One region of the Moritella sp. 28 genome, then DNA from elsewhere that is predicted to be linked to it. Evidence: predicted binding sites of a transcription regulator. Region 1 holds the regulator's gene; each other region holds the start of a gene.
The links. Region 1 encodes sigma-54, which starts transcription at its own class of promoters, with help from an activator protein. Its sites were predicted from a motif close to GTTGGCACGNNNNTNGNNT; they were not measured.
Positions count from the first base shown of each region.

Region 1 (7,601 bases):
CGGTTAATCGTACTGTGGACCGTTTAGGCGCGCGTAAAATCGATACCTGTAATGTACCAGTTATTTTTCATCATGATGTTGCAAGTAGCTTAATGGGTCAGCTGGTAATGGGTATTAGTGGTGGTAGCTTATATCGTAAGTCATCATTCTTATTAGATAAGTTAGGCGAACAAATTTTCCCTGACTGGTTAAACATCCAAGAACGTCCGCATATTAAAGGTGGTTTAGCATCATCTATGTATGATGCTGAAGGTGTGCGCACTAAAGATTTAAATGTTGTAGAACAAGGTATTTTAAAGAGCTACCTATTAACCAGCTACAGCGGTCGTAAATTGGGTATGCAAACAACTGGCCATGCTGGTGGTATCCATAACTGGAATGTCACAGGTAAAGGCGAAACATTAGGTCAACTGTGTCGTCAAATGGGCACTGGTTTGTTGGTGACTGAACTGATGGGGCAAGGTGTGAATATTGTAACGGGTGATTATAGCCGTGGCGCCTCAGGTTTCTGGGTTGAGAATGGTGAGCTGCAGTATCCAGTACACGAGATCACGATCGCAGGTAATTTAACGGATATGTTCAAAAATATTGTTGCAGTCGGTAACGATATCGATGTTCGTAGCAGTATTCTAATGGGCTCTACACTATTAGAATCAATGCAGATTGCAGGTAACTAATATCCCCTAGGTTTAAGTGAGAAAGCCTGTGTCATGATGACACAGGCTTTTTACGTTATAGGCTATTAACTTTACTTTCTGAACTCTGCTTTCGTTATAAAGGTTAACCGTAGACTAGTGTTGCCATGCCTAAGAAGGCAAATAGACCGACGACATCGGTAACGGTGGTGAGTGCCATGCCGCCAGCTAAGGCAGGATCGATATTATATTTCTTCATTGCCAGTGGAATGACCACGCCTGCAAGCCCCCCCATCGCCATGTTGATAAACATCGCGCCACCAATGATCAGCCCCAGAGATGGATCGCCTTTCCATAATGATACTATGATTGCAATAGATATTGCCCAGATAGCCCCGTTCAGTGCGCCAACCATGGCTTCTTTACCAATTAACCAACGGCTATTGTCGTCATTAATATGACCAACCGCCATACCACGAATAACCAATGCGAGGGTTTGATTACCGGCAATACCGCCCATGCTTGGCACAATGGTCATTAAAATAGCAAGTGTAGCGAGTTGTTCTAAGGTCGCTTCAAACATGTTAGAGACGGATGCAGCAGTCAGTGCGGCAATTAAATTAACCCCAAGCCAGAGTGTTCGACGTTTGGTACTTTGTATTACTGGCGCGAAGGTATCTTCATCGTCATCCATACCGGCCATACCCATCATGTCATGCTCGGCATTTTCACGAATAATATCAACCACGTCATCGATGGTAATACGTCCGAGTAGTTTACCTGAGTCATCAAGTACTGGCGCAGAGATCCAGTCATGACGTTCAAACAGCTTGGCAACCTCTGAGGTATCCATATGTGCAGGTAAGGTTTCTGCTTCGCGATCCATAATAGTGCTAATCACACTGTTTGGATCTGTTGTTAATAACATGGCTAAGGGCACATCGCCAATTAAGCGATCATCTTTATCAACCACGTATAAAGTATCTGTGGCATCGGGTAATTCACCGCGTAAACGGATATAACGTAAGATCACATCGACAGTCACATCTGGTCTTAAAGTAATGGTATCTGTGTCCATGATACTGCCAGCAGTGTCTTCTGGATACGCCATCGCTGTTTCTAAACGTTGACGATCTTGGGTATCCATTTGGGTGATAACTTCTTGATAGATACTGTCTGGTAGGCTACGGAGAATATTGGCTAAATCATCAGTATCGAGCCCCTCTGTCGCAGCGACAAGGGACTCCGTATCCATCAGTTTGAGAATACTGGTTTTGGCATCTTCATTAAGTTCGTCAAGGATTTCACCTTGCATTTCAGAGTCGGTTAAACGCCACAGTACTTTACGGCCTGCTGGTGGCGATGATTCCAGTAATAACGCAATATCACAAGGGGGCGTTTGGTAGAGCATTCGTTTAACGTGAATGAACATACCACTATCAAGTGCTTCGTTCACTTCGCTTAAACGTAGGTGTGTGCTGTCATGCTCCATCTTTTCTGGCATATGTCGTCCCCATTCTTATTATTCTTCTTCTGCAAGACCTTGCTTGCTGGTGCTGCGTAATTCTAGCTTAATCTGTATTTATAATCAGCATTAACAATAAAGTAAAATAATTAACTGTTTAGATCGTTAACGCCATTGCAAATGAGTACCTAGATAGTTTTATGTTTATTTTTTTCTAAGGTTTGATGGCGAGTTTGCACTACACGATTTTGTAGTTTAAAGCTCTTTGCTAATTGTTCAGCAATGAATACCGAGCGATGTTGGCCGCCTGTACAACCGATAGCAACGGTGACATAACTGCGGTTATTTTTTTCTAACATTGGCAACCAAGTCGTGAGTAAGTTTTCAATCTGTTGTGAAAAGCTCATTACATCAGGCTGTTGGCTCAGGTATTTAATGACGGGTTCATCAAGACCTGTGTAAGGTTTTAATTCTGGGATCCAATGGGGGTTTGGTAGAAAACGGACATCAAATACATAATCGGCATCCATAGGTAGGCCATGTTTAAAACCAAATGATTGAAATACTAAGACAAGTTGGTTGTTTTTCTTTCCTAAAATACGTTCTTTAATCTGTTCACTGAGTTCATGAATATTGAGTTCAGTAGTATCGATTTTTAAATCAGCAAGTAACGCTAAAGGGCTTAATCGTTTTTTTTCTATTTCAATCGCTTGTGATAGAGATAGCTCATCTTTTGTTAACGGATGAAGGCGTCTGGTTTCACTATAACGTTTGATAAGGACTGACTGGTTAGTATCAAGAAATAAACTAGTCAGATCGGTGCTCGTTCTTAACTCTGTAATTATGTCGTTTAATTCTTTTTTTTCTGTCGGTAAGTTACGGACATCAATACTCACTGCCACTTTTTCGGTTTGGTCATTTAAGGTTTTTAGCAGTTGTGGTAGTAATTTTACTGGTAGGTTATCTACGCAATAGTAGCCTAGATCTTCAAGCACGCGTAATGCAATTGATTTACCAGATCCTGACTGGCCGCTGACTATTATTAATTTCATCTTTTATCCTCACAGCGATATAAAATAATGGGTTCATTATCCCGCAATTGATTTGGATATGATATGTTTTAATTATGTCAGAAGCATTAATACCTAAAGGAAAAAGTGGTTTTCCTTTAGGTTATCTGTGGCGAGATTAAAATTAATGACGAATCAACTTCTCTTTATGCTTAATCACTTGGCGATCGAGCTTATCCAGTAAGCCATCAATTGCGGCATACATGTCATTGTGTTCATGCACGGCAAAGATCTCCCCCCCATTTAAATGTATTTTTGCTTCTGCAATTTGAAGTAATTTTTCGACATTTAAAATCACATGGATATTGTTTATATGATCAAAATGCCGTTCTAATTTGGAAAACTTGCTATCAACATAATCTTTCAGTGAGTCTGTAATGTTTACATGTCTACCGGTTAAATTAATTTGCATATATGTCTCCCCTATGAAGGTTGGATTAGCCTTATAATAGGCTTTTACGCTGATTAGACGGTGGTATACTTAGTGCCTCCCGATATTTTGCAATCGTACGTCTAGCCACTTTGATACCTTGATCAGCAAGTAAATCAGCAATCTTGCTGTCACTTAATGGTTTAATGACATTTTCTGCCGCGACCAATTTTTTTATTAATGCTCGAATAGCGGTTGATGAACATTCTCCGCCATTGTCAGTACTTACATGGCTTGAAAAGAAAAACTTAAGTTCAAAAATACCACGTGGTGTATGCATAAACTTCTGCGTTGTTACTCGTGAAATGGTTGACTCGTGCATTTCCACTTCTTCGGCAATATCATTTAAAACCATAGGTTTCATGGCTTCATCGCCATACTCAAAAAAATCAATTTGTCGTTGAACAATACTTTTAGTTACTTTTAGTAAGGTTTCATTACGGCTATCTAAGCTTTTAATAAACCATTTAGCTTCTTGTACATGCGTTCGAATAAACTGCCCATCGCTGCTACTACGATTGCTTGTCGACAAGTTTGAATATTCATTGTTCACTTTTAATCTTGGCACAATGTCAGGATTTAACTCGACTACCCACTGATTATTTTTTTTCTTTACTAAAACATCGGGAATTACATAAAGCCCTTCAGTCTGATCGATAACATTGCCAGGTCTGGGTTCTAGACTCTGAATTAATTGCATGATCTCTTTAAGCTGTGGTTCTTTTAATTTTGTCTTACGGCTTAATTGACGGTAGTCGCGATTGCCTAATAAATCCATGTGAGACTGAATTATTTGCTGACATTCTGTTAACCAAGGTGTGTTTTTAGGTAAATGCTGGAGTTGGATCAATAAACATTCTTGTAATGAACGCGCTGCAACGCCGATGGGATCGAAATGTTGAATACGCTTTAATACTGCTTCTATTTCGTCTAATTCAACTTGCTCTTCACTATTTTCTTTACTACTGTCGCTAAGTTCTTGGTGACCGTTATTGACGCTAGACAGGATGTCTTCACAAGTCTGATTAAGGTAGCCATGATCATCAATGCCATCAATAATCGCAACGGCAATAGCACGATCAGTGTCAGAAAATGGGGTTAATTCCATTTGCCACATGAGATGCTCGTATAAGCCTTCGCTGGTCTCACCTTGATAGACTTGGTCTAAACCATCAATACTGCTACCCGCACTGCTGTGAGTCTGTATTTGAGGGGTATAGACATCATCCCAATTACTGTCATTAGGCAATTCATCTGGCATGGCTTCACTGGCGAGCGCATCACTAACTTCTATTTGGCTGGCATCGGTAACTGTGTCGTTATTATTTGGATTATGCTCATCACTACTTTCTGTATCGTTTGCTTGAGCTGTGTTGGGATCTTCTTGTTCCAGTAGCGGATTACTGTCTAATGCTTCTTGAATCTCTTGTTGTAACTCCAAGGTCGATAATTGTAATAATCGAATCGCTTGTTGCAACTGTGGCGTCATTGCCAGAGATTGACTCATACGAAGTTGTAATGATGGCTTCATCTAACGACTACTCTCTCTTCCTTAAATGCGGTAACGTATCAATATCAAACTATAGTCGGAATTGATCACCAAGGTATACTTCTTTCACTTTTTCGTTGGATAAAATCTCTTCAGAAGTACCAGATGCGATCAAATGTCCATGGCTCACAATATAAGAGTGTTCACATACATCGAGTGTCTCACGTACGTTATGGTCGGTAATTAATACCCCTAAACCACGATCGCGCAGATGTTGAATAATTTTTTTAATATCACCTACCGAGATTGGATCAACGCCAGCAAAAGGTTCATCTAATAAAATAAACTTTGGATCTGCCGCAAGCGCGCGGGCAATCTCAACACGGCGGCGTTCACCACCCGATAAGCTCATGCCTAAACTATCGCGAATATGGGTGATATGGAACTCTTCTAATAATTCTTCTAACTTTTCTTCACGTTCGAAACGCGTGAGTTCAGTTCGTAACTCTAAGATTGCCATGATATTTTTCGTTACCGATAAACGACGAAAAATAGACGCTTCTTGGGGTAAGTAACCAATACCTTGTTGTGCACGAATATGCATTGGCTCATGCGTTAATTCTTGGTCATCAATGAAGATTTGTCCATGATCTCGCTTAACCAAGCCAACTACCATATAAAAGGTGGTGGTTTTACCTGCGCCATTAGGCCCGAGTAAACCAACAATTTGGCCTGATTCAACTTCGAGACTCACATCTGACACAACTTTTCGTTTGTTATAACTTTTTGCTAAGTGTGATACTTTTAAACGTGCCATATGAATTCATCTACTCTAATTAGTTTTGTTGTCTTCAGGAGTGAAAATAGTGATCACTCGATCAGATTCATGCTTGCCGCTTTCGGCTATCATTTCTTGTTTGTCAATTTGGTAGATAATCTTGTCACTTTTAACTTCGCTATCAGCTTGGCGTAAATGTGCATTTTTTGACAAGATTAAGCGTTTTTTACCTAGCTCGTAGCGGATCTCATCTGCTTCGCCATTAATTTTCTTACCGTCATCAAGCTCTTGATAAAAAGTGGCTGGCGACCCTATGGCAATCATTACTTCTGTGCCTTTTTCGCCAGAGCTTAAGACCGTGAGTTTATCGGCATGAATTAATGTCGTCCCTTGAGTCACCACGACACTATCATAAAATATGACTCGGTTCTCTTTAATAAACACTTCTTGACGTTTGGCATTAACGACTACATTCTCTGTAAAATCAGACTCTAATGCGAGGGCTGAATTACTCATGAATAATGTTAATAGTAAAACTTTATATTTTTTCATCATTAGTATAAATCGCTTCAACTTGCTTAAGGATAGTCATGTATTCTTGCTTTAAATCACCTTCAAGTCCGACACCTGTTTGATGAAATAAGTCCCCTGAAATGGTAATTAACTGATCGCTATGCACCAAATTTTCGGCAAGCTCTAATTGTAAATAACTGGTAGTAATGGCATCAATATAATCATTTTTTTTCATATTCTTGATGACAACATCGTTTCGTAGTGTTGCCACGTCGTCGCTACTGAAGTTACCTTCTTTTGCTTTGATTTTCCATGTCGCTTGTGCATTTTCATCATAAATAATAATAACGGGGTTAGTAAACATTGTCATGCCTAACTCACCATAATGCTCCATGCTATCTGCAAAAATGCGACGTATAATTTTTCCATCAATACTAAATTCAACGCTACGTAGTATTTGAGCGGTGAAATCAGGCTGATATTTGGTTGACTGTGCCGTTGCAGACTCGTCATCAGGCGAAAAAAAACGCCAAATACCAAGTGCACAAAGAAAGAGAATCACAATTCCTATGTTTTGGCGGCTCATACAGAGGTGCCCTGTGCTTGGTCTAAGATCCCTTTGGCCAATAGGATTAGATCTGCTAATTCTCTTACTGCACCAAAGCCACCACGAATAGAGGTGCTAAAGTCAGCACTTTTTTTAACAAGCGGGTGGGCATCGGCAACGGCAACACTGAGTCCACAAAGATTCATTACTGGTAAATCAATGACGTCATCACCAATATAAGCCACATGCTCTGGCGATATTTTTAGTTCTTCGAGCAGCATATTAAATGCGATCACTTTGTTGTCTTGGCCTTGATAGATATGCTTAACACCTAAACCTTGCATACGGTTAGCTACAATTGTCGATTGACGGCCAGTGATCACAGCAACTTCGATATCGGCATTAAGGAGTGATTTTACGCCAAAACCATCGCGAGTGTGAAAGGCTTTTAGTTCTTCACCGTCGTTTCCCATGTACACGCGGCCGTCAGAAAAAACACCATCTATATCACAAATGAGTAGTTTTAATGTTTTTGCTTTGGTTAAGATGTCTTGTGGGATTGGACCGTATAATGTATTGATCATTTTATAGTACACCTGCGCGTAGTAAGTCATGCATGTTGAAGGCGCCGACGGGCTCTTGTTGTTCATTGACGACAATTAAGCCGTTAACTT
Region 1 covers NZ_CP056121.1:231,261-238,861, forward strand. The annotation lists gene pmbA (metalloprotease PmbA) at 1-677, shown strand, start outside; gene mgtE (magnesium transporter) at 781-2,139, opposite strand; gene rapZ (RNase adapter RapZ) at 2,289-3,152, opposite strand; gene hpf (ribosome hibernation promoting factor) at 3,295-3,582, opposite strand; gene HWV02_RS01090 (RNA polymerase factor sigma-54) at 3,614-5,131, opposite strand; gene lptB (LPS export ABC transporter ATP-binding protein) at 5,181-5,906, opposite strand; gene lptA (lipopolysaccharide transport periplasmic protein LptA) at 5,922-6,383, opposite strand; gene lptC (LPS export ABC transporter periplasmic protein LptC) at 6,406-6,966, opposite strand; gene kdsC (3-deoxy-manno-octulosonate-8-phosphatase KdsC) at 6,963-7,511, opposite strand; gene HWV02_RS01115 (KpsF/GutQ family sugar-phosphate isomerase) at 7,513-7,601, opposite strand, start outside.

Region 2 (7,601 bases), 1.7 Mb from region 1:
CTAATGATTATTTCGATGGTAAAAATGGTGTCGACGGTGATGATAGACTCGGTCCTGCTCGTGCGTTGCAAAAAGGGCTCATATCGGCTGAACATTTGCGCGCTGGTATCATTACCATGTGTATTCTGGCTATTGTCAGTGGTTGTTATCTTATCTATGTGGGTGGCTGGATTTATGTTTTGTTAGGGTTGCTATCACTAGTTGGTGTGTATATTTATAGCGGTGGCCCTCGACCACTGGCTTCACATGGACTTGGTGAGGTGGCTGTTTTTCTTTATTTTGGTTGGCTTGCCGTTGTCGGAAGTTACTATCTGCAGGTACAAGTGCTGACTATCGATGTCTTTATTCCGGCTAGTCAGATAGGCTTTCTCGTTGTCGCAATTATGCTGGTGAATAACATTCGTGATATTACTTCCGATCGTCGCGCGAAAAAATTTACCTTAGCAACCCGCTTGGGCGTGAAAGCAAGTAAGCACCTTTATTGTATAACTATGCTATTACCTTCGTTATTAATGACTGTGGACAGTTACCCTGTACTCATTATGATTTTAGTATTGCCAGTGCAACTCGCATTGTGTATCGCTATTTATCAACGTAATGGCAAACAATTAAATTTGCAGTTAGCGCAAACCTCGATGACGGTATTATTGTGGGGGATATTGTATTCGGCGGATTTAGTCATTGGTTAATGTAGAATAGATAGGTTATTAATGAGTGAAAAATACCGAGTTGGGATGTAACTCGGTATTTCTATTTTAGGGTATCTTCAAATACGGATGTACTTAATAGCGTGTTTTTTGGACGCGAGTTGGCATTGACGATGTATTCTTATATAACTCAAAAACGCGTTTAAAATCGAGCTCTAGCTCTGTTGCGTATACATCTTCATTAATAGGGTAAGTTTGCACCACTCGTGCACCACGGATGATACCGGATACTGATGCCTCCATTTTCTCGCCTTGCAGCGTTCGCGATCTATAGTTGGTATCACTATAAATCTCTTGGCCACTGACTTGCTCTGCTAACTCTCGATAAGCATCTAATTTAGATGCACGCATTGCATTAAGCATGCGTTCACTTTCACTATTGCCTGGCTGAGAACTCAACGCAGCATAGCCAACTGCTTTGAGTACAGGGAAGGACTTTGGTTCTTTGATATCATAAACCGTATTTTTTTCTAATAGTGTACAACCTGTTAAACTAACCAGAGTTACAAGCATAAGCAAACGCAGATATTTCATTGATAAACCTTAATTAGTAATACGAACAGAAGGCGCTGAACCAGTACGATAAATATAACGACCACGGCCTTCGAGTGGCCCCATACTATTTGAACCACCAATCACCAAATGGTTAGGGATAATGCCTTGCGCTGTTGACTCAACAAAACCTGATTCCATATTAATGACCCGCATATTAACGATCACACCTTCACTGTTACGTGACATGGTGCCCGTTAGGATGCGTGATACAGGTAATTGACCGCGTAATTTTTTCCAATCACGGGTGAATACAAAATCACCCTGACCAGTCACACTGATAGTACCTGTGGTTTTATAGTCAATCACTGGAATACGGCGAATGGTTAATTCGTGAATAAAGGATTCCGATAGCGATTGGCCGAGCCAATTTGTTGTCGACAGATCGTCAAGGTTGACGAAAGAAGTGACGGCAATCGGTTCATTATTGGGAATAATAGACAAATCATTGACGATCAATTGATCCGCTAAACCACGGATGATAAAACTTAATTCTTGGGTGTAGTTTATCGGCTGGTTTGGTAACAAACTTCTTGGATATTTTGGCTCATAAGAATTACCACCCCAAGTTGAATGAGGCGGTGTTTCTTTATCCTCGTCAGGGGTACTAGGTGGCTGTTTTAATGCACAACCGTTGAGTAAGGTAATTAGGCTGATAGCTATGACTGCCTTTTTCATATTACTTCCTTAAGTGCTTTTAATTATTGTCGTTAAACCGTTATTTTCCGCTGGTTGAGGTGTCTCGGCGGTAAGGATAGGTATAAGGACTTCTGAATATATTATTGTATTGTTCTTTAGTAAGCACACTTTGTGCCATATTGGCATTTGGCTGGTAAACAGGTTGAACAATAATCTGTTTAATAACGACAGGCTGTACTTTGGTATTTGCGCCCGTTAATAAAACATGTCCAGGTTCTTCTATCACTGTGCATGCTGAAGTCAACACAACCGCTAATGACGGTAGTAAAAAACGCTTCATATTTGTTCCTAAAGTTGCGCGATACGTGATTATAGATAAATACAAGCAAATTACTTGCCAATAAGGTAGGTTCGGTATTATTTATTATTATAATAGCGTTTTATCTATATAACTTAACCTCGATACTGTTTTATTTTTATAAAAATTTGATCTGGTACAAATTTTGCTTTTAAAATAGACATATTCAGAATTAATATGCGATTAAAAATGAAAAACGTTCTCCTACTATTATTAGTTTGTTGTTCTTTCACTCTACATGCGGAATGGTATGAGGTTGAGGGTGAGGCTATTATTATTGATGGTGATGTTGATATTGCTCGCGAGTTAGCAGTACGTAATGCATTGAAACAAGCACTGTTATATGCTGGCGCGTCGGTTTCAAGCTTACAAAGCTTTAATGGTGGGAAAATATTATCTGATCGATTTCAGGTCCGTATGGATGGCGAAGTGAGAGATATTCGCTTAAAAAGTGAGTCGGTAAAGCTGGATAAAATCAGCGTTCAAATTGTCACTGATATTGTTGCAGACCGTAATAAATGCTTGAGTGCAGGGTATCAAAAATCTGTGTCTTTATTGCGTTTTGGTATTAGACATCGTGAACAAGCCAGTTATGGTGGTATCTATAACATAAACGAATCTTTCAGTCGTTTGTTGTACCAAAGTTTACGTAAAAATAGTCAAACATTTGATGCGCGTGAATTTATTAATCAAAACATTGGTTTTAGCGGCAGCTCTTTGCCGCTGCGAGGTAATTTAACAGCACAAGAAATTAAGCAAATTAGTAAGTCAGCAGATAGCCAATATATTATTTTGGGCTCGATTACCGACTTATCGACATTTAAACCAGTTGTGAATGGTATCGCGAAGATATTTGCCGGTGACTTACCAGATCGTAATTTCCGGCTGAATATACAAGTTTTTGATGGCTTTAATGGCAATTTATTGTTTGATCGTAACTACAGTAAAGTGGCAAAGTGGGAGTTTGCTAAGCACCGTATTGTGGATACGAATACGTTAAAATTTTGGCGCTCTGAGTTTGGTGCATCTTTACAACTAATTATTGACGATGTATTGTTTGATTTAGATGCAAGTTTGCAATGTAAATTGGTGGAAGCGCGTGTTATTGCTGTTGATGGTAATGAAGTGAACATTAATATCGGTCGTAATAATGGCTTAAAATTAGGCGATCAATTTATGATAAAACACACGGGTAGTTATGTTGATCAGTTTGGTATCAGCCGTAAAAAAGAAACCAATAGTAGTAGCCAGGTTGAAGTAACCAAACTGTATGATCAGCAAGCAAGTTTGATGACGGTTGATAGACAACCGACTGCCAATGTACAAATAGATGATTTGGTGATTTTAAACTAGTTAATTTAGTGGTTGTGACTGTTTGTCTACAACCAGTTTAGGTAAATGCTATTGGCTTGCTTGACTGTAGCTGATCGTAGGGTTTGTGATATAGCGCTATATTAACGTTAATATTTTTAGGCTAATCTTGTGTTATTGTTATATTTTTTACACGGCCTGATTACTTTTTTAAATAAAACTGCTATTGCTTTTATTCCAGTTTATTGCTTGATTAGTGGTTGTTCAAACACGGGATACTATCATTATGTGGTTTTTGATTATTGCTATTACTATTTTAGTTCTTTTTCTTTTTATTCGTAATTTGTATGGCGAAGATCTTCGTCAATACGATAGTGCGGATTTAAATGCGACGTTTTATCGTCCGACACCTTCGTATAAATACCCTCAAGCGCTAGAGTTGCTCGCAAGTATTCAAGAGCCAATCGATTTTATTAAACCGAGTAAATATCTTTATGCATTGCGAAAAAATATTGATCGTTTAGGTGATGTTGAATTGGATTGTCAGATCATCCCTGTATCGACCAGTTTTCAAGGCCATAACATTATGGGTGAGTGGATTATAAATAAAAAAAGTGATGTAAATAAGCGCTTACTTTATATTCATGGTGGTGGTTTTGCGGTGGGCAGTGCGAAGAGTCACCGGGTGGTTACAGAGCGTTTAGCACGTGAACTTGGTGTTGCAGTGTTTGCTGTGAATTATGCAATGATCCCTGATGGTAAGCGTGAGCAGGGGATCTATGATTGCCGTTATGCGTATCAATGGCTACTCGCCAATAACCCAAATAATGAACAGGCATGTCATCGTATCTATGCGGCTGGAGATTCTGCTGGGGGGAATTTAACATTATCCTTAATTGGCTGGCTAAAGCATCAAAAAATTCGTCAGGTTGATGCTGCCATTGCGATATGTCCTTGTATTGATAGTACCTTTAGTTATGACAGCTTGAGCTATAATGCTAAAACTGACTTTTTACTTAACCCATTCATGGGTAAGTTTCACCATTTTCCTCAATTTATATTACTTATCTGGGTAACCATTCTTTTCCGGATGAATCCTAGCGATCCGAGAGTATCGCCAATTTTTGGTGACTTATCTGGTTTACCGCCAATTTTGATTCATGCAAGTGATACCGAAATGATGGTGGATGACTCGCGACGTTATATGAATAAGGCGTGCTCGCAAGGTTCTGATGTGCGCTTGCAAACATGGTCTAATATGTTGCATGTGTGGCATTTATTTGATTTAGAAGAGGCCGATGAAGCGTACGCTGAAATCCGTCAATTTGTGCAACAATGTGATGATGAGTTGGAAATGATTGCAAGTTAGCTATCCGGTTAGCGCAACGTGATTTTATGGTTTTATAGCGCCTGTTATGCTATTTTATTTATAATTTCACTGACTTATAAAGGAGTGGCTGAATGTCAACTCAAGGCTTAGCTAGCCCTATCCAATTGTTTTCTGTTTCGGTGCAGTGGTTTATACAAATTATATTATTGTGCAGCCTATTGTTCAGTATGCACGTTAATGCCACTGTGGCGGTCGAGGGAGCTGCGATCACTGTGTCGGATGAGTTGATAGCTACTCAATTAGCAGACAAACAATCACAGCCCGTAGGTATAGCACATGCTATTGACAACGCCGCGTTAAAAGAACCTGTTTCTAGTGATTTATCAATACAGAATCCCACTACTTTACTTGTAAAGACATTACCTATCATTGCTGACTCCATTTATTTTGGTGGTGATATTTTGACGATGGAAGGGGTTGAGCCGACTTATACTGAATCAGTTGCAACGAAAGATAAAAAAATAATTTTTGTTGGTTCTAAAATAGAAGCAATGAAGTTCAGTGGGGATAATACCAAGCTAATTAATATTAGCGGGAAAACCATGTTACCCGGTTTTATCGACCCGCACGTACACCCTTCAATCGCGGCTGTTATTTTGCCTAATGAGATTATTGCTCCTTATGATTGGGTGTTACCTAACGTAGTTAAGAAAGGGGTATCTGGTCATTTCGCTTACCTTGAGCGTTTAAAGCAATCAATTGATGATAATGCCGAGAAAGATCGCGTCTTTTTTGTGTGGGGGTATCATCAACTTTGGCACGGTGAATTAACACGTGAGATATTAAATGAACTGTCACCAGACAAACCTGTTGCTATTATTCACCGCTCCTTCCATGAAATATTCTTGAACGATGCCGCCATTAAAAAATTTGGTCTTAAACAGAGTGACTTTGCTGAAAATTCGCAAGTTGATTGGGACAAAGGTCATTTTTATGAAGGTGGTTGGTTAGCATTATTGCCTAAAATTACTGCTGATTTAATTAATCCTGAAAGTTATAAATTAGGGTTAAATATTATGTCTCAATTAGTGCTTAAAAATGGCATTACAACGATAGCTGAACCGGGTTTCCCTAGCTCTAATTTTGATTTGGAATATCAATTACTAAAATCAGAAATGGATCAAAAACCACCTTATGATGTCTTTCTCATCCCGAGTGGTACGTATTTATATAATGCAAATGGGCAGAGTAATCAGAAAGCATTAGATTTCATCGAAACTTTAGAAGATGAATATAATACCGAGAATATTAAATTTTTACCTAAGCAAATTAAGCTGTTTGCGGATGGTGCTATTTACTCTCAGTTGATGCAAATGCAAGATGGTTATTTAGATGGTCATGAAGGTGAGTGGATGACGCCATTGGATTTATTCCAGCAACAACTCAGTTTTTATTGGAAAAATGGTTATCAGATCCATGTGCATGCTAATGGTGATTTAGGTATTCAGAAAGTATTGGATTTTAATCAAGCTGATCAAGTTCAATTAGCGCGAAAGGACCATCGATTTACTTTGCACCACATGGGTTTTTTCACCAAGAAACAAGTAAAACAGATGGCTGAATTAGACATCGAAGTATCTGTGAATCCGTATTATTTATGGGCCTTAGCGGATAAATATTCGGAAGTTGGATTGGGCAGTGATCGTGCCGAAAACTTGGTGCGTGTTAATAGTTTGATGAAGAAAAATATTCCAGTGTCATTTCATTCTGATTTTGCTATGGCACCTATGGAACCGCTAACACTTGTTTGGACTGCGGTTAACCGAGAAACATCGGAGCTTAACAAAGTATCGCAAAAAGAACGTATTACTGCCTATCAGGCGATGCAGGCTATTACCATTAATGCAGCCCATACGTTAAGATTGGAAGATAAAATTGGTTCTATCGTTGTGGGTAAAACAGCTAATTTCACCTTGCTTGAGCAAAACCCGTTAAAAGTAACGCCAATGCAGATTAAAGATATTCCAGTGTGGGGCGTCGTTTTTGAAGACCAGATAAATACAGTCGTGTCTGCGCCTAAAATGAAGCATTTAGAAACGCGTGTTATCTATTTAGAGCGTCAGAGCTTACCGCCGTCTTCAACCGTTACTATTACGTTGGAAGATATCTCTAAAACCGATATAAGCAGTTCAATACTAGGCCAAAAAACGATCGAAGCCCATACGTCACCCCCTTATAATATTTCGTTACAATACGATCCCGCATTATTTGATAACAATGGTCAGTATGTTGTTCGCGCGAGAATTGAACATAATGGTAAACCACTGTACTCAGCTACTCTAGATTTACCTGAGTTGAATAAGCTGTCAGGACAGTTATTTGAATTGGTGCTAAAACCAATTTCTATTTTACAGCAACCCGATACTGTCAGTGATACTGAACAGATTCCTCAATCAACGCCTTCGCAGTAAGTTGATAAGCCGGTGATTAATATGAAATTTTTTAAGGTGGTTATTTACATGCAAAAAAATAGACGTCTGTTAAATCGTAAAACGCTTTTAACCTGTACCGTTTTTGGCAGCTTGTTAATGGGCTTGAGTGGTTGTGCAACTACCGATCAGGGAAGTGCTAAAGTTGGGCAAGCGGTAACTACCCAGCAACATAGCATTATAGCGAATGTGTTTTACCTACAGCGTATTGCTTT
Region 2 covers NZ_CP056121.1:3,628,017-3,635,617, reverse strand. The annotation lists gene menA (1,4-dihydroxy-2-naphthoate octaprenyltransferase) at 1-689, shown strand, start outside; gene HWV02_RS16030 (LPP20 family lipoprotein) at 783-1,241, opposite strand; gene HWV02_RS16025 (FlgO family outer membrane protein) at 1,251-1,937, opposite strand; gene HWV02_RS16020 (hypothetical protein) at 1,978-2,238, opposite strand; gene HWV02_RS16015 (flagella assembly protein FlgT) at 2,446-3,609, shown strand; gene HWV02_RS16010 (alpha/beta hydrolase fold domain-containing protein) at 3,854-4,936, shown strand; gene HWV02_RS16005 (amidohydrolase family protein) at 5,029-7,368, shown strand; gene HWV02_RS16000 (YbaY family lipoprotein) at 7,417-7,601, shown strand, end outside.
Region 2: HWV02_RS16015 (flagella assembly protein FlgT) is a predicted target of sigma-54. The motif match lies at 2,389-2,407, and genes of this name have one in related genera.

Region 3 (7,601 bases), 1.0 Mb from region 1:
ACGATGAAATGGCACACAGCTCAATTCGTTTCTCATTCGGCCGTTTTACGACTGAAGAAGAAGTGGATTATGCAACCAGCATCATTGAAGAAAACATCAGTAAACTTCGTGAAATGTCACCTCTATGGGAGATGTTTAAAGATGGTATCGATTTAAGCACTATCGAGTGGGATCACCACTAATCGTTCACCCTTGTTTCACGAAGATTTATATTTAGTTTGAAGGAGTTATATCATGGCTTATAGCGAAAAAGTAATCGACCATTATGAAAACCCACGTAACGTAGGTTCATTTGATAAAAATGATCCATCTATCGCAACAGGTATGGTAGGCGCACCAGCGTGTGGCGACGTAATGAAGTTACAACTTAAAATTAATGATGACGGCATTATCGAAGATGCTAAATTTAAAACTTATGGTTGTGGTTCAGCTATCGCATCAAGCTCACTTGTTACCGAATGGGTAAAAGGCAAGAGCATTGAGCAAGCAGGCGAAATCACCAATATGACTATTGCTGAAGAGCTAGAATTACCACCAGTGAAAATTCACTGTTCAATTCTTGCTGAAGATGCAATTAAAGCTGCAATTGATGATTACAAAAAGAAAAAAGTGTCTTAGGAGCTTAATATGGCAGTTACCTTATCTGACTCTGCTGCAGCGCGTGTTGCTAGCTACCTTGATAAACGTGGTAAAGGTGCCGGTTTACGCCTAGGTGTGAAAACATCTGGTTGCTCTGGCTTAGCTTATGTCCTTGAGTTTGTTGACGCTATTGACGAGAACGACGAAGTTTTTGTTGAAAAAGGCGTTACCGTTATCGTGGATAAAAAAAGCCTCGTTTATCTTGACGGGATCGAGTTAGATTTCGTTAAAGAAGGCCTTAATGAAGGGTTTGAATTTAACAATCCCAACCTGAAAGGCGAATGCGGCTGCGGTGAAAGCTTCAGCGTATAATATTGATAAACCCAAATAACCTCGTTATTTGGGTTTTGTTTATTTAATCTATTCAGTAAAGGTCGTCAGATGAACCATTTTGAGCTGTTTGGTTTACCCGTTAATTTTGAACTAGATAATGCCAGTTTAGCTATAACATATCGAGAATTACAGCGCTCACTACATCCGGATAATTTTGCCAATAACAGTGAGCGCGAGCGTTTATTAGCGGTGCAAAAATCATCACAAGTTAATGATGCTTATTCAATTCTTAAGTCGCCAATTCAACGTGCTGAATATATCCTTGCCGTTTGTCATGAAGATATCCGTGGTGAGCAACAAACATTGCAAGACCCAATGTTTCTTATGCAGCAGATGGAACAACACGAGCGTCTTGAAGAAATTCCGCATTCAGCTGATCCTGAGCAAGAAATTGCAGACTTTGATGATGAATTAACATTATCGATTAAAGCGTACCTGCAAGAATTTAATAAATTAATCAGCGCTGAGCATTATAACGACGCGGCAAATGTAGTGCGTAAATTAAAGTTTGTCTGCAAACTGCAAACACAATTAAGTACACTTGAAGATAGTTTACTTGATTATTAATCAAATAATTTAAATTTAAGAACCTAAAACATGGCATTACTTCAAATTGCTGAACCGGGACAAACGGCAGCACCTCATGAGCATAAACTTGCTGTTGGTATCGATCTAGGTACAACGAATTCATTAGTGGCAAGCGTCCGTAGTGGCAGTGCTGAAACGTTAGTTGATAAGACTGGTCGAGATATTTTACCGTCAGTGGTTCATTATACTACAGATTCAGTTGTGGTTGGTGACGACGCAGCACAACAAGCGATAACCGATCCAGAAAATACCATTTCTTCGGTAAAGCGTTTGATGGGCAAAGCATTCACTGATATTAATACTACGCGTATTCCTAATGTACTTGTTGAGTCGGCATCGGGCCAACCGTTAATTAAGACGGTGGCTGGTGAACTTAATCCAGTACAAGTATCTGCAGAAATTCTAAAAGCATTAGCAGCACGTGCCACTGAGACACTTGCAGGTGAGCTTAACGGTGTGGTGATCACGGTACCCGCCTATTTTGATGATGCACAACGTCAAGGCACGAAAGACGCTGCAAATATTGCAGGGTTAAATGTTTTACGATTATTAAACGAACCAACGGCTGCCGCGATCGCGTATGGTTTAGATGCTGGCCAAGAAGGTATTATTGCGGTTTATGATCTGGGTGGCGGTACGTTTGATATATCTATTTTACGTTTAAATAAAGGCGTGTTCGAAGTGCTTGCAACAGGCGGTGATTCTGCACTGGGTGGTGATGATTTCGATCATTTAGTTGCGGACTGGATCAGTGCTGAAGCTGGACTTGTGAGTGAGCAGTCGTTAGCGATGCAACGCCTACTACTAACGGAAGCAAAACATGCGAAACAAGCACTAACAGATAACGATAGTGTTGAGATTAATATTGCATTAGAAGCAGTGAATTGGCAGGGCATATTAAGCCGAACAACATTTGAAGATCTTATTAAGCCATTGCTCAAACGTACTTTATTAGCATGTCGTCGTTCGTTAAAAGACGCTGATATCAGTAAAGACGATGTACTTGAAGTCGTTATGGTCGGCGGTTCCACACGTGTACCATTAGTACGTGAAAAAGTAGGTGAGTTCTTTGCACAAGAGCCACTGACAAGTATCAATCCAGATAAAGTTGTTGCAATTGGTGCTGCGATTCAGGCCGATGTATTAGTCGGTAACAAACCTGATTCAGACCTGTTATTACTAGACGTAACACCATTGTCACTGGGTCTTGAAACGATGGGGAACCTAGTTGAAAAAGTGATACCACGTAATACCACTATTCCAGTCGCACGAGCTCAAGAGTTTACCACGTTTAAAGATGGTCAAACTGCAATGACAATCCACGTGTTGCAAGGCGAGCGTGAATTGGTTGATGATTGCCGTTCATTAGCGCGTTTCTCGTTAACAGGTATTCCACCAATGGCGGCGGGTGCTGCGCATATTCGTGTTACCTTCCAAGTTGATGCGGATGGGTTGTTAAGTGTATCCGCGATGGAAAAATCATCGGGTGTATCTGCTTCTATCCAAGTTAAACCGTCGTATGGTTTAAGTGATAATGAAGTGGCTAACATGCTTAAAGATTCAATGACATATGCGAAAGAAGATGTAACTGCGCGCATGTTAGCTGAACAACAGCTAGAAGCAGACCGTGTAATGGAAAGCCTGATCGTAGCCTTACAACAAGACGGTAAAGCATTGTTGTCAGATGTAGAGCAAAGTGCCATTGAAACAGCGATTCAAACGCTTTATCAGATCCGTCAAGGTAATGACAGAGATGCGATTGAAAAAGAAATTGAAACAGTCGATAAATTAACACAAGATTTTGCTGCTCGTCGTATGGATGCATCAATCCGTAAAGCGTTGCAGGGTCAGTCGGTAGATAAGGTCTAAGAAATGCCAAAAGTTATATTTTTACCCCATGAAGAGTTATGCCCAGAAGGTCTATCTGTAGACGTTGAGAAAGGTGAAACGATCCTTGATGTTGCGCTTCGCAATAGAATCATCATTGAACATGCTTGTGAGAAATCATGTGCCTGTACTACTTGTCATGTGATTGTACGTGAAGGCTTTGATTCATTAGAAGAAAGTGATGAGCTTGAAGATGACATGTTAGATAAAGCATGGGGTTTAGAACCGGACTCTCGTTTAGGTTGCCAAGCGATCGTCGAAGATGAAGATTTGGTTGTTGAGATCCCTAAATACACGATCAATATGGTATCTGAAAGCCATTAACTGATTGTTAAGCTAAGGTGTCTTTATCCTACGCATAAATTGCGTAAGCAAACTAAACTGAAAGTAAGTGTGCAGTCTATTTGTTGCTGCACATATTTTTAGGGAGGTTTTTATGGCATTAGCGTGGTCGGATAGTACAGAGATTGCCATTACATTAGCTGAAAATTATCCAGAGCAAGATCCACAGCAAGTAAGGTTTACAGACTTGCGTCGGATGATATTAGGGTTGGACGATTTTACCGATGATCCTAATCATTGTGGTGAAAGAGTACTTGAAGCCGTGATGCTTGCTTGGATTGATGAATATTAACAATTTAATTGTTAATAGCTAATCGTCCATACAGAATAAGCCCATAATTAGCATATGCTGATTATGGGCTTTTTTTTAACTTTGAAGCGTTGATTTTTTTTACACTTTGTTATGTTTAAACTATTAATTGAATTTAATAGCCTGTATTTAAATACTTTTTTTTATGGCATGGCAAATGCTTTAGAGGGTATGTATTTATATAAGAGGAATTTAAATATGAAATTGATACAAAAATTAATTTTAATCTCCAGCCTAATTTTATCGGCTAACCAAGTAAGTGCGACTACAATTTCTGCAACCTTAAACTCTTGGGAAAATGGTTGGACTGAGGGGGTTTTATATACAGCACCCAGTAGCTATGGATACTCATCGGCTGGATTATTTAATTTTACCAATAATACGACACAATCAGATTTTTTAGCTTTTTGTCTTGAGGTCAATGAGCCAATCGATATCGGTGATACTGCAGACTATACTATTTACTCTGCCACAGACCCAGAACCTTTTGGAACAGGGGCTGAAGTGGCTGAATACATAGGCCGCCTTTATACAAACCAATATGCCAGTGTTTCTGATGCAAGCACAGCGGCAGCCTTCCAGATTGCACTTTGGGAAATCGTGCATGAAGACTACAATACATATGGCTTTGACTTACACACAGGTGACTTTCAGTTGGTACAAGCATTTCCGGGCGGTGCAAATATTGCAGCAGGTTATCTTAACTCTTTAGATTCGTGGACAAATAACGTTGTTGTTGATGTCTATCGTAACGCTGGAGCCCAAGATCTATTACAAGTATATCCAGAACCGCCCCCTATTCCTGTAAACGAACCAGCAAGCTTATCGTTATTTGGGTTTGGATTATTAGGGTTAGCATCAATGATTCGACGCAAAACTACTTATAAATCTAATGATTAGTCTCAGATTAGCCATCGCCATTAACCTATTTTTCTGAATTGATTATGTTAAGCGATGGTTTTTTGGTTTTAAGGAAATAAGCAATTAAGACACCAACGGATCTTTCAGGTAAAAAATCGAGTGTTTCCAGCGCTGTTACAGCTAGCCCCACAACTGCTATGTACAATCTTTATTCTTTCAAACTTGCTCCTCTATGCGTGGAACTACTCCCATACCAAGCTTGTTTTCATCTAAGTCAACTAATGTCTGAACAGTAGATCCTTCGCCGCATGAGATGGAACGCGTCCATATTAATAGCGAATTTATGCAAGTCAAAAACAAGGATAAGTATTAAAAAATTTAATTTAAAGCGTTGATTTTTTTTACACCTATCATGTTCAAACTACCACTTTGCATTTAACGTATTGTATTTTAGCTGTTTTTTTTGTGGCACGACAAATGCTTTAGAGAGTATGTATTTATATAATAGGAATTGAAATATGAAATTGATACATAAATTAATTTTAACCTTCAGCCTAATTTTATCGGCTAACCAAGTAAGTGCGACTACAATTTCTGCAACCTTAAACTCTTGGGAAAATGGTTGGAGTGAGGGGGTTCTATATTCTCTTAGTGGTGTTGGGGGAGGTGGGGGGTTCTCATCTGCAGGGTTGTTTAACTTCACGAATAATACGACAGGAACTGATTTTTTAGCTTTTTGTATTGAGTTGAATGAGCCAATTAGTTTTGGTGATACGGCTGATTACAGTCTCCACCCAGCCACGGACCCCGAACCTTTTGGAACAGGGCCTGCTGTGGCTGAATATATAGGCCGCCTCTATACAAACCAATATGCCGGTATTTCAGATGCAACCACTGCTGCAGCCTTCCAGATTGCACTTTGGGAAATTGTGCATGAAGACTACAATACAAATGGTTTTGATCTAGGTGCTGGTGACTTTATTTTATATCAAATATTCGATACTGGTGTAGACCTTGCGGCAGATTATCTTAACTCTATAGATTCGTGGACAAATGACGTTATTGTTGAGGTCTACCATAACGATGGAGCGCAAGATTTATTACAAGTATATCCAGAGCCACCCCCTATTAATGTAAGTGAACCAGGTAGTTTAACGCTATTTGGATTTGGATTATTAGGGTTAACATTAATGCTTCGACGCAAAGCTACTTATAAATCTAATGATTAATCTCTTATTTAGTTTAGGCTATCGCTAACATAACCAATTTTTCTAATTAGTTATGCTAGCGATAGCTTTTTTAGTTTAAGGAAATAAGCAATTAGGCCACCAACGGATCTTTCAGGTAGAGAACCGGCTGTTACAGCTAGCCCCCGCAACTGCTACGTACAATCTTTATTCTTTCAAACTAGCCCCTCTATGGGCAGAATAATAAAACGATTTACAAATATTTATGATACATAACCAAACAAACCATAAAAGTATTGTTATAGTAATCGTATTATCATGTCTATATTAAGGGTATTTAATGAAGGATTTCATGAGCGTTGAGCTAACGCTTGCTCCCGCTGACAGTTTTTGGGGTAACAATGCATTAATTAGTTTTAATGCTGGTGTCGCCTCTATTCACCTTGGTGGAGATAGTGCAGATCTTGGAGCTGAGAGTGCATTACAAGTACAACGTGCGGCACGTAAACTATCTAATCAAGGGATAGGTAAAGTGACCTTAAAGGGCGAATTATGGGATACTGAATTACGTATTGCATTTGATCAAGGTTATTACACAGCAAAAGAAAATCAGCAAGCTTGTTTTGGTTTAGAGCAAGCGAGCAGTATTGAAAAGAAAGATTTCATTGCATTTCAACAAGCCAGTCATTGGGTGCGTAAAACCATTAATACCGATGCAGAAGAAATGTATCCGATTAAGTTAGCCCAAAGTGCTGCAGACTTATTATTACAATTGGCACCTGAATCGATTACGTACAAGATTATTGCGGGTGAAGAATTATTAACACACGGTTTCACCGGTATTCACACTGTTGGTCGTGGTAGTCAGCACCCGCCAGCAATGTTGCAATTAGATTTTAACCCAACTGGCAGTGGGGATGCGCCAATTTCGACAGCATTAGTCGGTAAGGGCATTACCTTTGACTCGGGGGGGTACAGCATTAAACCTTCTGATGGTATGGCTGTAATGAAAAGTGACATGGGCGGTGCGGCAACATTGACGGGTGCATTGGCATTAGCAATCAGCCAGGGCTTAAATCAACGCGTGCAGCTATTCTTATGCTGTGCAGAAAACATGATTAGCAGTAATGCATTTAAACTTGGCGATATCATTACGTACAAAAATGATATTACTGTAGAAGTGCTTAATACAGATGCTGAAGGCCGATTAGTGCTAGCTGACGGTTTACTTGCAGCAGAAGAAAACTCACCGCAGCGTTTGATTGACGCTGCTACACTAACGGGTGCGGCTAAGATGGCGCTTGGTCGTGACTATAATGCAGTATTTGGCTTTGATCAGAACTTTGTTAATTCACTTTTGGCAAATGCGAAAGCAGAGAATGAATTTGCTTGGCAGCTACCATTAGAAAGATGGCATCAACAACAATTACCATCGAGCTTTGCTGATATGGCAA
Region 3 covers NZ_CP056121.1:4,295,876-4,303,476, reverse strand. The annotation lists gene HWV02_RS19020 (IscS subfamily cysteine desulfurase) at 1-182, shown strand, start outside; gene iscU (Fe-S cluster assembly scaffold IscU) at 235-618, shown strand; gene iscA (iron-sulfur cluster assembly protein IscA) at 628-951, shown strand; gene hscB (co-chaperone HscB) at 1,021-1,539, shown strand; gene hscA (Fe-S protein assembly chaperone HscA) at 1,570-3,429, shown strand; gene fdx (ISC system 2Fe-2S type ferredoxin) at 3,433-3,771, shown strand; gene iscX (Fe-S cluster assembly protein IscX) at 3,884-4,081, shown strand; gene HWV02_RS18985 (PEP-CTERM sorting domain-containing protein) at 4,298-4,999, shown strand; gene HWV02_RS18980 (PEP-CTERM sorting domain-containing protein) at 5,479-6,189, shown strand; gene pepB (aminopeptidase PepB) at 6,488-7,601, shown strand, end outside.
Region 3: HWV02_RS18985 (PEP-CTERM sorting domain-containing protein) is a predicted target of sigma-54. The motif match lies at 4,244-4,262, and genes of this name have one in related genera.

Region 4 (7,601 bases), 1.0 Mb from region 1:
ACTGGTGAACTTTTCGTTTTTACTTTTCGATTAAAAAGTATTGCAGGATATATGCTCAAGCATAATTTATGGATAGCTCGTTAAACAAAAATAGTACGTTCAACAAATATAGTATTGAAACCACTGACTACCAAGTCGGTCAAGATAACGTTCAAAAGTGGGGTTTCGATATACATAACCCCGTATTCGGCATTAGCGCCGGCCTCATTTTCTTCTTCCTTTCCGCACTCCTCCTCGTTGACCCAACTACCGCTAAAGAAACATTAAACAGTGTTAGAAATAGCATCATGGCAGACTTTGATGTGTTCTTTATGTGGTCGACTAATTTCTTTGTCTTTTTCACTATGGTATTGATCTTATCGCCGCTTGGTAAGATCCGTATTGGTGGTGTAGGAGCAAAATCAGAGCATTCAACCATTTCTTGGATGGCGATGTTATTTGCGGCAGGTATGGGTATTGGTCTGTTGTTCTGGGGGGTTGCAGAGCCGACGGCTTACTTCACTAACTGGTGGGGAACACCATTTAATGTTGAGCCACTAACGCCTGAAGCAAAATCGTTAGCACTTGCCGCAACGATTTATAACTGGGGTATCCATGGCTGGGCTATCTACGGTATCGTTGCCTTATCATTGGCTTTCTTTGCTTATAACAAAGGACTTCCGCTATCAATTCGTTCGGTATTCTATCCGATAATTGGTGACAGAGCGTGGGGCTGGGCTGGACACATTGTTGATGTTATGGCTGTGCTTGCGACGTTATTTGGTCTTGCGACATCGCTTGGTCTAGGCGCGCAACAAGCGGCAAGTGGTATCAATCACGTGTTTGGTATTGATGGCGGTATTGGCTTACAATTGATTGTGATTGCCTTTGTGACTTTAATTGCGATCTTCTCGGTTATACGTGGTATTGACGGTGGCGTTAAAGTATTGAGCAATATCAATATGCTGTTTGCGTTCGCATTACTTATTTTTGTCATGATCATTGGCTTTGATGTGATAACGGTATCAATTCCTGAAACCCTTATTGCTTATGCACAAAATTTTGTTAGTTTAAGTAATCCTCATGGTCGTGATGATACAGCGTGGATGCACGGTTGGACTGTATTCTACTGGGCATGGTGGATCTCATGGTCACCATTCGTAGGTATGTTCATTGCACGTATTTCTAAAGGCCGTACAGTACGTGAATTCCTTTGTGCGGTGATCTTTATTCCAACGCTAATAACACTTGTGTGGATGGCGACGTTCGGTGGTATTGCTATCGATCAAGTTGTTAATAAAGTCGGTGAATTGGGTACCAATGGTTTAACTGATATTTCACTGTCTTTATTTCACGTATACGATGCTCTGCCGTTTGGTGATGTGTTATCAGTATTATCGATTATCTTAGTATTAATCTTCTTTATTACGTCATCTGACTCTGGTTCACTTGTGATCGACAGCATCACATCGGGCGGTAAGATTGACGCGCCAGTGCCACAACGCATTTTTTGGGCCACTGTAGAAGGTACAATTGCGGGTGTTATGCTATGGGTGGGTGGTACGGAAGTTCTACAAGCTCTGCAAGCCGGTGTTGTAACGACGGCATTACCATTTACGTTTGTATTGCTAATCATGTGTGTCAGCCTCATTAAAGGTCTGAACTCAGAGCGCCATTTATACAAGTAAAACTGAATTGAAAGTTAAGTGTTAAAGCTTAAGTATTAAATTTAAGTTTGAAAATGACATCTTTTAAAATGTCATTTGGTGAACGCCAACGGCCTCAAATGTATGCTTGAGGCCGTTTTTTGTTCTAGTCAGATCGCAAATTTCACGCATTATAATTTCAACGGTGTGTTTTACGTTATATTTTAGGATATGGGTTATTTTAAATACACACGGAGATATGGATGAATAAAGTAATTCTAAAAGGATTTATCATAGTCCCGACGGCTGATTTGTCTGCGGTTAAGAAAGCGCTAATAAGTCATAAAGAGTTAACGCGTAATGAACCAGGATGCTTGATGTTTAACGTCACTCAATCTGAAATTAACCTTAACCGTTTCGATGTGTATGAAGAATTCATTAATAAGGCTGCGTTTGATCAGCACCAAGCTAGGGTTAAAAACTCAGCGTGGGGCAAGGCTGCCGCTAATGTAGAAAGACATTATGAGATACTTGAGTAAGTTATAATCGGTTAACAATATGTCAGTGAATACAGAGAAAGGAGATTCTGGTGGCAACCCTGCGGGCGTGGTGCTTAATGCCGATAAGCTATCAGATGCGCAAAAGCTAAAGGTAGCGCAAGCGGTTGGCTATTCTGAAACGGCCTTTGTGTCGAATGATGAAGTCGATTTTGAGGTGTCTTTTTTACCACCACCAATGACTATATTTTTGAACAAGGCAGGGCGATGAATTGTGCGTCGATTATCACAGCATCTGTTGGTTTCAGGACGCTAAGATAACCAGTGTTAAAGTGGGTGGCGTCGCGAATAAAATCGGTTCGATGAATGGCTATGATGTAGTCATTTTTATTGTGCTGAATCATTTATAAAAAAACCTATTTATAAGGAACTGTAAATGTCACTTGAGTCTGCGATTACATTTTTTATCGCGATATTTATTTTTGGTATCACACCTGGACCGGGTGTATTTGCGATCTTGGCGCGAGCCATGGTCGATGGCCCCAAAAAATGTATCATGCTCGCAATGGGGATGATTGGTAGTGATGTGCTTTATCTAATATTGGCCTGTTTGGGTCTTGCTACCATTGCTGAGAACTGGTCCGAAGTATTCACCGCTATTCGTTATTTAGGCGCCAGTTATCTGATTTATCTTGGTTATAAAATGCTGAAAGCCTTACCTCAGATTAAAAGTGACATTCAAGCTGAAACAACAGCGCAGAAAGAAAAAGCAATGTTAGCGAGTTTTACTCAAGGTTTTTTAATTTCAGCCTCAAACCCGAAAGTGATCTTGTTTTATATTTCATTTTTGCCAACGTTTATCGATCTGACCGTACTAACGGCGCAAGATATTGCGTTAGTATCCGTCTTGTCATCGATTGCCTTGATGTCTGGGTTGATGTTGATCGCTTTAGGTGCGAGTCGAATGGCTGGAATGCTAAAGACACCAGCGGCACATCAGCGATTAAACCGAGGTGCTGGTAGTATTATGATCGCAGCAGGTGCGTATTTGGCGATAAGTAAGTAATATTAAGTTTATCTGTAGCCACAAAAGAAAACACGATGAAAATTCTAGCTTTGGTATTTGATGATTATGAAACGTTGGATTTACATGGGCCAATTGAGATGCTTGGGCATATGGTAAATGTAGAAATAAAACTCGTTGGTTCTAAATATATAACGAGAAGCTATCAAGGACCAAGAGTTGTTACGGATGTTAATTTAGATACTGTGACTCCATGTGATCTGCTTATTATTCCTGGTGGTTTAGGTACTCGAAAGCTGGTCGAAGATCAGACGTTGATGATCTGGTTACAAAAACAGGAAAAAGTGTCCGCAAAGGTGTTTTCTATTTGTACTGGTTCTGCTTTATTGGCTCAAGCGGGCATATTGGACGGGAGCCAAGCGACGACAAACAAGATGGCTTATAATTGGGTGACGAGCTTATCAAATAAAGTGCATTGGCAGCCTAGTGCTCGTTGGGTTGATGATGGTAAGTTTTTGACTTCTTCAGGTGTCTCTGCGGGTACTGATGCCGCACTTTTTTATATACAGCACCTCAAAGGAAAGTCTGAGGCTAAACGTATTGAACATTTGACTGAGTATCAGTGGAATGACGATGCGAATAATGACCCTTATGCCGTTATGATCTGAAATTATTTAATCTTGTCTGTTTTGTTTGAGCAGTAATCCACCTATGATGATTAATATCATATTTTTTTATCTACCTTTTCTTCTAAAGTGAAAATTTCCTTGTTCTCTATGGATGCTAGGATTAGTGTAATGATAATTATTTTCATTTGCTGGTCGGGTTTTTGGCTGGGCAGTACAATTGATATCAGGTGAAGTGAATTATGGATACAAATTTAAAGTTTAAAGTTAATCATTGGATTAAAAGCGATCCCGATCCCCGTACTCGACAGGAATTGCAGGCGCTTCTTGATATCAATAATGAAGCTGAGTTGCAGCAACGATTTTCGGGACGGCTCGCATTTGGTACTGCTGGGCTTAGAGGTATTGTTGCCGCTGGTCCTATGAGAATGAATCGCTTAGTAGTACAACAAACTTCTGCGGGTTTAGGTGCATACCTTAAACAACAGGTAAAAGATATTGAGACTCGAGGTGTTGTCATTGGATACGATGGCCGCCATGATTCAAAGCAGTTTGCCCACGATGCTGCAGGTGTACTCGCTGCAATGGGAATTAAAGTTTATTTGACCAGTAAGGTAGCGCCGACACCGTTAGTTGCATTTGGGGTAACTCACCTTAATGCCGCTGCGGGTATTGTCGTAACTGCTAGCCATAATCCGCCTCAGTATAATGGGTATAAGGTATATTGGGGTAACGGTACACAGATCATTCCGCCTCATGATTCAGGAATCGCAGCATGTATAGATAAGGCAGCAACAGAAAGTATTCGTTTACTGACACTTGAAGCCGCGTGTGCTGAAGGTCGACTTATTATGCTGGAGGATGATTACTATCAAAGCTACCGCCAAGGGATAAAGGATGCAGCTGTGCTGCAGAATCATACCCGGCCAGAGTTAGTGAGCCTATCCTATACTGCCATGCATGGTGTTGGCGCCGAAATGGCCGAAACAGTGCTTAACGATGCAGGGATATCTCAGGTTTATTCAGTGGCGTTGCAGCGAGAGCCTGATGGAGACTTTCCGACAGTCAATTTCCCTAATCCTGAAGAGAAAGGTGCGATGGATCTTGTTATTGCCGAGGCGCAGAAGCATGATGCAACGCTGGCTTGTGCTAACGATCCTGATGCAGATAGGTTTGCTGTGGCTGTGCGTACAGAGACTGGTAAGTATCAGATGCTCACTGGCGATCAGGTCGGCGTATTATTGGGTCATTACCTCATGAATCACGCAAGTGAACATAATCGTTTAACCTGCACAACTATTGTTTCCTCTAGTCTATTATCGAAAGTAGCAGCTAGCCTAGGTGCTACTTGTTTGACAACCCTGACTGGTTTTAAGTGGTTAACGAATGTGGCTATGGCTGAGCAAAGTGATGATAACCAGTGTTTGTTTGCCTATGAAGAAGCCTTAGGTTATATGGTTGGCTCTATGGTATGGGATAAAGATGGTTTATCTGCACTTGTGGCATTTGCCCTGTTAACGGCAGAGTTGGCTAGCCAAGGACAGACTGTTTGGGATCGGTTAGAAGAGATTTATCGTGAGCATGGGTTTCACTTAAACACTCAGGTGAGTATAGCCCTTCAACCGACGACGCCGAACATTGGGGATTGTCTGCGTAAAGATCTACCGACAGAGATTGCTAATAAACAGGTTTTGAGTACGGATGATATTAGCAGCGGTCTACGAATCTTTAAAGATGGCTCTACAGAGTCAATTGATTTACCTGCTAGTGATGTGCTTATCTTCAAGTTAGCAGGTGGCTCGCGCGTTATTGTTAGGCCGTCAGGCACTGAACCTAAAATCAAATGTTATTATGAAGTGGTCGAAACCATGACCGCTGAAGATAGTTTAGATAGTGTTCAGGCTCGAGCTCAGGCCGAGATGGATGCCTTTATTTTGGTTCATCAGGCATCATTGCCTCAGTAAGTCGATTTTATTATTATGATTTTGCGCACTAATTTGGTGCGCTTAGCTATTTCAAGCACTACTATCGTCCTTTAAAACCTTATTTCAAAGTACTAAAATTTACTGTAACCCTTATTTTCACGTATTTTAAATACATTTTCCTTGTGATCTACGCCTACTTCCCCCAAAACTATAGACTTGGCTGAATTTTTGCTTTATCTATATATAAATGAATATGAATATGCGTAAACAAGGATGAACATATGCAGAAGCTAAAACAAATACCCAAGTGGGTTAAAACGACATGTCCTTATTGCGGTACCGGTTGTGGTGTCGAAGCGCAAGTAAATCAAGATAACTCCGTTACTATTCGTGGTGATGAATCACACCCAACCAATTTAGGTAATCTTTGCTCTAAAGGATTAACGCTAGCCGATACCCTAGTCCCAGAAGGACGTCTTACCGAATGTTATATTCGTGGCCAAGCGCAGAGTATGGAAACCACATTAAGCTATGTTGCATCATCGTTTAACAAAGTGATTGCCGAGCACGGCCCTGATGCTGTAGCCTTTTATGTATCGGGTCAGTTACTTACCGAAGATTACTATATTGCCAACAAATTGATGAAAGGTTTCATCGGCAGCAGTAATATTGATTCTAATTCACGTCTGTGCATGTCTTCTGCTGTTGTCGCTCATAAACGAGCCTTTGGTGAAGATGCAGTACCTGCCTGTTATGCCGATATTGAAGAAGCTGAACATATTTGTTTAGTGGGCTCGAATCTCGCTTGGTGTCATCCCATTTTATTCCGCCGTATTAAACAGGCGAAAATGGCAAATCCGAATTTGAAAATAACTGTCATCGACCCGCGTCGCACGGACACCTGTGATATAGCGAGTTTGCATTTAGCTATTCGACCGGGTACGGATGTCGCACTTTACAATGGTTTGTTAGAATTTCTTGATCAAGAAAATGCATGTGACCTCAATTATATCGCTCAACATACCGAAGGTTTTGAAGAAGCACTCGCGTCTGCTTATCAATCAACACCAAGTTGGGCTGAACTGGCTGAATTCTGTAATCTTGAACTCGATATTATGATGGCTTTTTTCCGTCGTTTTACTGATATTGATAAAACCTTGACGCTATTTAGTCAAGGTGTCAATCAGTCGACCAGTGGTACGAACAAAGTAAATGCAATTATTAACTGTCACTTAGCGACAGGCCGTGTTGGTAAACCGGGCGCTAGTCCATTTTCTGTGACCGGTCAGCCTAATGCCATGGGTGGCCGTGAAGTGGGTGGCCTTGCCAGTATGCTAGCCGCGCACATGGATTTTACCCCAGAAAGTCATGCACTGGTGAGTGAATTCTGGCATACCGATAAATTGGCGACAAATACTGGTGCCAAAGCTATTGATATGTTTGACCAAGTGCACGAAGGCAAGATTAAAGCAATTTGGATTATGGGTACCAATCCTGTTGTAAGCTTACCGGATTCTGACAAAATTCAGCAGGCGTTATTAAATTGCCCGCTGGTGGTTGTCTCTGATTGTATTGCTAAATCAGATACCATCGCCTGTGCCGATGTATTGTTACCTGCGCAGGGGTGGGGTGAAAAAACCGGTACCGTGACTAACTCAGAACGCTGTATATCGCGTCAACGTGGTTTCTTACCGAGTGTGGGTGAAGCAAAAGCCGATTGGTGGTTATTAGCTGAGGTAGCCAAACGCATGGGGTTTGGTAAAGCATTTAGTTTTGACAGCGAAGCAGACGTATTTTCTGAATATGCGCAGATGACCGGATTTAAACAAGAAACTTTACCGCGAGGTTTAGATATCGCGGTATTAGCAGAACAAGATTATCAAGAGCACCAGCCTATGCAGTGG
Region 4 covers NZ_CP056121.1:1,229,833-1,237,433, forward strand. The annotation lists gene HWV02_RS05650 (BCCT family transporter) at 69-1,667, shown strand; gene HWV02_RS05655 (putative quinol monooxygenase) at 1,889-2,164, shown strand; gene HWV02_RS05660 (PhzF family phenazine biosynthesis protein) at 2,184-2,393, shown strand; gene HWV02_RS05665 (LysE family translocator) at 2,559-3,188, shown strand; gene HWV02_RS05670 (DJ-1/PfpI family protein) at 3,224-3,814, shown strand; gene HWV02_RS05675 (phospho-sugar mutase) at 4,015-5,736, shown strand; gene HWV02_RS05680 (nitrate reductase) at 5,979-7,601, shown strand, end outside.
Region 4: HWV02_RS05680 (nitrate reductase) is a predicted target of sigma-54. The motif match lies at 5,913-5,931, and genes of this name have one in related genera.